DNA from 3 places in the Chromohalobacter sp. 48-RD10 genome. Region 1 is predicted to be linked to each of the others. Evidence: riboswitches for the same ligand, from Rfam matches in the RefSeq annotation. Region 1 holds a riboswitch; each other region holds the start of a gene.
What was found. A riboswitch is a leader RNA that binds a small molecule or an ion and turns the genes downstream of it on or off. The one in region 1 is predicted to bind thiamine pyrophosphate.
Positions count from the first base shown of each region.

Region 2: another riboswitch for thiamine pyrophosphate. It lies ahead of tenA (thiaminase II); the one in region 1 lies ahead of OP496_RS03230 (ABC transporter ATP-binding protein).
Region 3: another riboswitch for thiamine pyrophosphate. It lies ahead of thiC (phosphomethylpyrimidine synthase ThiC); the one in region 1 lies ahead of OP496_RS03230 (ABC transporter ATP-binding protein).

Region 1 covers NZ_JARANX010000002.1:90,157-92,405, forward strand. The annotation lists gene OP496_RS03225 (hypothetical protein) at 65-907, opposite strand; TPP riboswitch at 992-1,096, shown strand; gene OP496_RS03230 (ABC transporter ATP-binding protein) at 1,130-1,894, shown strand; gene OP496_RS03235 (ABC transporter permease) at 1,891-2,249, shown strand, end outside.
Region 2 covers NZ_JARANX010000005.1:32,351-34,599, forward strand. The annotation lists gene thiM (hydroxyethylthiazole kinase) at 97-939, shown strand; TPP riboswitch at 1,003-1,110, shown strand; gene tenA (thiaminase II) at 1,191-1,865, shown strand; gene OP496_RS07505 (MFS transporter) at 1,881-2,249, opposite strand, start outside.
Region 3 covers NZ_JARANX010000005.1:225,744-227,992, reverse strand. The annotation lists gene OP496_RS08415 (NAD(P)-dependent oxidoreductase) at 1-703, opposite strand, end outside; TPP riboswitch at 825-954, shown strand; gene thiC (phosphomethylpyrimidine synthase ThiC) at 1,037-2,249, shown strand, end outside.

The DNA.
Region 1 (2,249 bases):
CTAACGACTATCTCCCTAAATTCAAGGGCCTAGTATGCCATGTCCCGACGCGTCATGCTGTCACCTACATTAGCCAGGCAGGATGCGTTTCCAAGATACGCCAATCGATATCGCCCTGTAATCGCATGGCCCAGATAAGAGCACGCATCCCTCGGCGGTATTCGCCAAGCGCGACATCGGGCGACTGTCGCCGATAAGCAGTGACAAAGGCGTCTCTCTCAGCGGATCTCGTGATGAGCAGCTCAACCACACAGAGATCGAACTCGATCGGCGCCCATACCAGCGCCTCCCAGTCACTCCATAGCCAACCGGTGGCACCGCACAGGAATTGATCGCTACGCAAATCGGGCAGGCACCACACCGCGCGTGACGGGACGGGAAAATCGGGAGGCGTCGGCCAATCGGCGCAACATGGATGGTGCTTCAAAAAATCATGCGCCCGTCGCGGCCACTCCGATAACATCCAGACCGCCTCCAAAGGATGTCCCCACCCCGACACCGTTTCGCGATGCAGGTGCCCCAGCTGACTTCCTAAAAGTTCAGCGAACACCTCCCCCATCCGTGCCGGCATACCATCGCTCCAGGGCAGACTCCAGAGCGGCGTCTGGTGTAGCGCGCCCAGATACGTCAAAGGCAATGGCGGAAGCGGTAAATGTATCGGCAAGGCACCGGCCAAACGTGTCAGCGCCTCGGGGCAGCGCCAGCGATCGAAGCCGAAGAGGCGATCCACCCCTTGCCAGAAGGGGTCATGAGCCGGGTGCGTGCGTGCCAGCTTGAGCAACTGCGGCGCCTCATCGTGCGTTCGCCACAACCAGTTGGCGCTGTCATCCCAGGCCAGTGGCAACGGGGCAAGCGCATGGCCGGTAAAAACCTCGACGCGATGCGTCAATGCGGGATCGGGATACATGCACACTCCTGACAACCCAAGCGATAGCGAGATGGCGCCCCTGGCACGTCTGTGCAGTCGCCACCATATCAGGATACAATAACCATCTCTGGATAGGGGTGCCCACCACGCAATGGGCTGAGAGCGCCACGCGCAACCCTGAAACCTGATCCGGTTAGCACCGGCGGAGGAAATACCAGAGCGTGCCGTCGGCACGTCCTTCGCCCCATTCATGGAGCCTTGATGACGTCCCTCGGTTTTTCCCTGTCCAAGGCGCGGCTTGCCTTTTCAGGGCAATGGCTATTCGATGGCCTTTCGGCCACCTTCGCCGCAGGCAGTTGGACAGGGCTGCTCGGCCGCAGCGGCAGCGGCAAAAGCTCCTTGCTGCGCATGATCGCCGACCTGCCCATTCCCGATACCCATGACTTGACCCTCACCACCGATGATCAACGCCCGCTGACCGGCCGCCTGGCGTGGATGGCCCAGCAGGATCAGTTGCTGCCCTGGCGCAAGGTCATCGACAACGTCCTGCTCGGTCCCGCGCTGCGTGGCCGCCCCACGGTGGCACAACGTCAGCACGCGATGACCCTGCTCAACGACGTCGGCCTCAGCGACAAAGCCGAGCAGTGGCCCAAGACGTTATCCGGCGGAGAGCGTCAACGCGTCGCGCTGGCACGGACACTCTTCGAGGAGGCGCCGGTGGTATTGATGGACGAGCCTTTTTCCGCCGTCGACGCTATCACCCGCCTGGAATTGCATGAACTCGCCGCACGCCTGCTGGCCGGGCGTACAGTGCTATTGGTGACGCACGATCCACTCGAAGCCCTGCGCCTGAGCGATCGAATCCTGATACTCGGTAATCAACCGGCGTCTTTGAGCGACTTCGATGTGCCCGGCGGACAACGTCCTCGCGCCCTCGACGCACCCGATATACAGCGCATGCAATCGCAGTTGGTGGCGCATCTTCACTCCGCCCCTCATACCAACACCAACGAGAGCGTTGCATGAGCGTATTCAAGCGTCTCTGGCCCGCTCTATTGGGAATCATCACCTTACTCGGGCTTTGGCAGGTGCTCGTCGTCGTCACCGGCGTACCCGGCTACGTGCTACCCTCGCCGCTTGCCGTCATGCAAGCGTTCACGGCGCACCAGCAACTGCTGTGGCATCATGCCGGTATCACGGTGATCGAGATTGTCGCGGGGCTGCTCATCGGGTGCATCAGCGGGCTAGGTACCGCGCTAGCCCTGGCGCGCTTTCACGGATTGCGGCGTACCCTGCTGCCGATACTGCTGATCAGCCAAGCCGTGCCCTTGTTCGCCCTCGCGCCTATTCTCATGCTATGGCTAGGTTATGGGATGACCGC
Region 2 (2,249 bases), on a different contig from region 1:
TACTGAAGGCATCAAGGAGGTCCTGTTGAGCCGACAGAGATGCACGAAAACGTATTATCAAGCACTTAGATCAAACCTGAACACTGACGCTCGAAAATGACCGACTATACCAAGCTGGTACCTTCACTGCTTTTAGCCAGCATGAGAGAGGCGACGCCACTCGTCCAATGCATCACCAATCATGTGGCGGTGAATTTTTCGGCTAATGTGCTACTGGCGGCAGGAGCTTCCCCCGCCATGGTTCATGCGCCTGAAGAATCCGGTGAGTTTGCCGCGAATGCGGGGGCACTCACTATCAATATCGGCACGTTGTCGCCCACTTCGTTAGAGGGCATGAAAGTCGCCGCACAAAGCGCCAATCAGGCCGCTGTTCCCTGGATACTCGATCCGGTTGCGCATTTTGCGACGGCCTTCCGACGGCAGGCCGTCGCTGATCTGCTTGCATTGCGGCCGACCGTGATTCGCGGCAATGCCTCCGAGATCATATCGCTTGGCGACGGACATAGTGCTGGACAGGGCGTCGATAGCGGCGATTCGGTCGAGCGAGCCGAAGAGGGCGCCAGAGCCCTCGCAAAGGCGCAAGATGCTATCGTCGCCGTGACAGGCGCAACAGATTTTGTGACCGATGGCACGCGCGCGGTACGTATTGCCGGCGGCTCATTCTGGATGTCTAGGGTAACGGCCATGGGATGTGCATTGACTTGTGTTGTCGGTGCTTTTACTGCTGTTGCACCGGATGCACCATTCGATGCCACCGTTGCTGCCCTGACCACGTTTGCCGTTGCTGGGATCGATGCAGCAAAGGAAGTCAGCGGCCCCGGTTCTTTCATAGTGAATTTTGTCGATGCGCTTTATGCACTCGACGCCGATGGCCTCCATGTCGGGGAGGACGAAATAATTAAAGCTTTAACCTCCGCATCACACCATCGCTTTTTGTAAACAGCGAACAGCAAGCTCAGCGCAGCTGTTGAAGAAACGGCCATCGGTTGGCTAATGTATTGACCGTGCTTGACGGGGTGCCGGGCGATCCGGCTGAGAGATGCATAGCGCATCGACCCGTTGAACCTGATCCGGCGAATGCTTGCGTATGCAGGCGGGTACTGGCGTAGGGAATCAAGCGGGCTTATGACAACACATCTGCCTGTCCCTCGTGGTCTCCGGATCTTGCTTGGTAACGACCGGAGACAATCATGGGCTATAGCTTCAACGATCTAAAAAACGCGTGCGCGACTGACTGGCAGGCTTATATCCAGCACGATTTCGTGCGCCGACTAGGCGCCGGTACGCTCGAGCCGGGCGCATTTCGCTATTATCTCCAGCAGGATTACCTGTTCCTTCAGAATTTCGCGCGAGCGTATGCGCTGGCGATCTATAAAAGCCGTAATATGGCGGATTTGCGCCAAGCCTTTGACGGTCTCAAGGCCATCATCGATACCGAGCTGACGCTGCATGTCGACTATTGCCGGGAATGGGGGGTCACCGATCATGAACTGGCTCGGTTATCAGAAGATCGGGCCACCATAGCCTATACACGTTACGTGCTCGATACCGGTAATCGGGGCGATTTACTCGATATGCATGTGGCGCTTGCCCCGTGCCTGGTGGGCTACGGCGAAATCGCCAATGTTCTCAACAGCGAGCCGACAACGGTACGCGCCGCCAACCCCTACGATGCCTGGATCGCCATGTACGAAAGTCGAGAGTTCCAGAGCGCTATGCACAGCGAAATCGAATGGCTGAACGAACGGTTGTCCGGCGTGACTGAACAGCGCTTTGAAGAACTCGTGGGAGTTTTTCGAGATGCGACCCGCCTGGAGATCGACTTTTGGCAAATGGGGATCGACTGGCAATCTCGCAGTCAATAGCGAGATCGGCTCCCTTCACGACTTGCTTTGGCGATGGGGCCCCTGTGGCCAAGGATACAAGCGTCCTCGACGCTGTTGAACCAGCAAGCGTGCTCCGATCAGGGCGGCCATGACGCCGGCACTGGCCCCGACGCTCATCGCCCAGCGTGGTCCGGCGTGATCGGCCAGCCAGCCGACGATGGGGGCGCCGAGAGGGGTGCCCCCCATGGTGATCGCCATGCGCAAGGCCATTACGCGGCCACGCATCATCGGCGTCGTCGAGAGCTGAATCAGCGCATTGGAGGCGGTCATGAAGGTCAGCGCGGCCAGACCCGTCAGCATCAGGGCGGCGGCGAAGAGATATTCGTTGGGAGCGAGCGCCGCCAGACCGCAGCAGACACCGAA
Region 3 (2,249 bases), on a different contig from region 1:
AGCGCATCGTGAATCCTGCGGGCTCGAAACGTGCCTCGGCGATCATCTTGCCGTAGCCCTTATAGGCCGGGGAGGCAAACAGCGTATTGGTGACAATATCGAGAAAATCGCTGGCCTCGATGCCGTACGCACGGGTCAGTGTCGAGGCCTCGGCCATCGACTCGATGGCACTGGCGAGCATGAAATTGGCGGCGATTTTCGCCACGCTGGCGCGTTCAGGCGATTCTCCCAAGGGCCAGACAGCCTGGCCCATGGCGTCGAGTACAGGCCTGACCCGTTCGATATGCGTCGGATCACCGGCGGCGATGATATTGAGCTTACCCGCCGCCGCCACATCCGGCCGCCCCAGCACCGGTGCGGCGATATAGCCCACGCCCAGGCGCTCGTGGAGTGCTGCCATGCCACGCGCGAAAGCCACCGACACCGTGGCCATGTTGACGTGAACACTGCCCTTCTTCATCGCCTCGATGGCCTTGCCCTCGACCAGCACCTGATGCGCTGCCTGGTCGTCCGCCAGCATGCTCACCAGTACTTCACACCGCGCCGCGTCGGCCGATGTCTTGGCGATCCTCGCACCCTGCTCGGCGAGTGTCTCGGCAGCTTCCGGGGAGCGATTCCATACCGTTACCTCATGCCCCGCCTCGAGCAACTGCTGCGCCATGCCATGTCCCATGGCCCCCAGGCCAATAAATCCAACCTTCATATTCAACTCTCCTTTGCTGGCTTCTCTCTGGACATTAGCACGCAAACGAGGATTTGACGTGCCCTGCCCCATGCATCGCACAGGGGATTTCATTCGGACGATATCTTGCTAGACTCTAGACGACAGCTTGACGGGGTGCCGGTGGAACCGGCTGAGATCGTCCTGCGCTCGCCAACAAGGCGTGTGCCACGGCGGATCCCGACGAACCTGACCCGGCTAGTACCGGCGTAGGGATCAAGCGGAGTCCGCAGCGTCGGGACATCATCCGTCGTTGCTTATTTCTCCCGCCTACGCTGTGCGCCGGCCTGACTTGCGTCATGACCTGGAGCACATATGACATCACCGCAATTCCTTTCCGACACCGCCCGCGTCGACGAAGCCGCCATTCAGGCGCTACCCGGCTCGCGCAAGATATATGTAGAAGGCGCACGCGCGGATATCCGCGTGCCTTTCCGCGAGATATCGCTATCACCGACCCGCACTTCCGGCCAGGATGAGGAGAACCCTCCGCTACTGGTCTACGACACCTCGGGCCCCTATACCGATCCCGGCGCGAAGATCGATCTGCGCAGGGGTCTGACAGAACTGAGACGCCAATGGATCGAGGCGCGCGACGACACTGAATTCCTCGACGGCCCCACGTCCGAATACGGCCAACGCCGTGCCAACGATCCCATGCTCGCTCAGTTGCGCTTCGAGCTGACCCGCACGCCCCGGCGCGGCAAGAAAGGCCATAGCGTCACCCAGTTGCATTACGCCCGCCAGGGCATCGTGACACCTGAAATGGAATTCATCGCAATCCGCGAAAATCAGCGCCGTCAGGCTCGTTCTGCCAAGTACTCGGGCACCGACGAGGTCGAGCGTATCCTCGATCAACAGCATCCAGGCCAAGGGTTAGGCGCACGTCTGCCGGAGGAGATCACGCCGGAGTTCGTGCGTTACGAGGTCGCCGCCGGCCGCGCCATCATCCCCTGCAACATCAACCATCCCGAAACCGAACCGATGATCATCGGCCGCAACTTCCTGGTGAAGATCAACGGCAATCTGGGCAACTCGGCAGTGAGTTCGGCCATCGAGGACGAGGTCGACAAGATGACCTGGGGCATCCGCTGGGGCGCGGACACCATCATGGATCTATCCACCGGCACCAACATCCACGAAACGCGTGAGTGGATCATCCGCAACGCGCCAGTACCCATCGGCACCGTGCCCATCTACCAGGCCCTGGAGAAGGTCGGGGGCGTCGCCGAGGATCTGACTTGGGATATTTTCCGCGACACCCTGATCGAGCAAGCCGAGCAAGGTGTGGATTACTTCACCATTCATGCTGGTGTCTTGCTGCGCTACGTGCCGCTCACCGTCGAGCGCGTCACCGGCATCGTCTCGCGCGGCGGCTCGATCATGGCCAAGTGGTGTCTCTATCACCATGAAGAGAGCTTCCTCTACACCCACTTCGAAGATATCTGCGAGATCTGCAAGCGCTACGACGTGGCATTCTCGCTGGGCGATGGCCTACGCCCCGGTTCAGTGGCCGACGCCAACGATG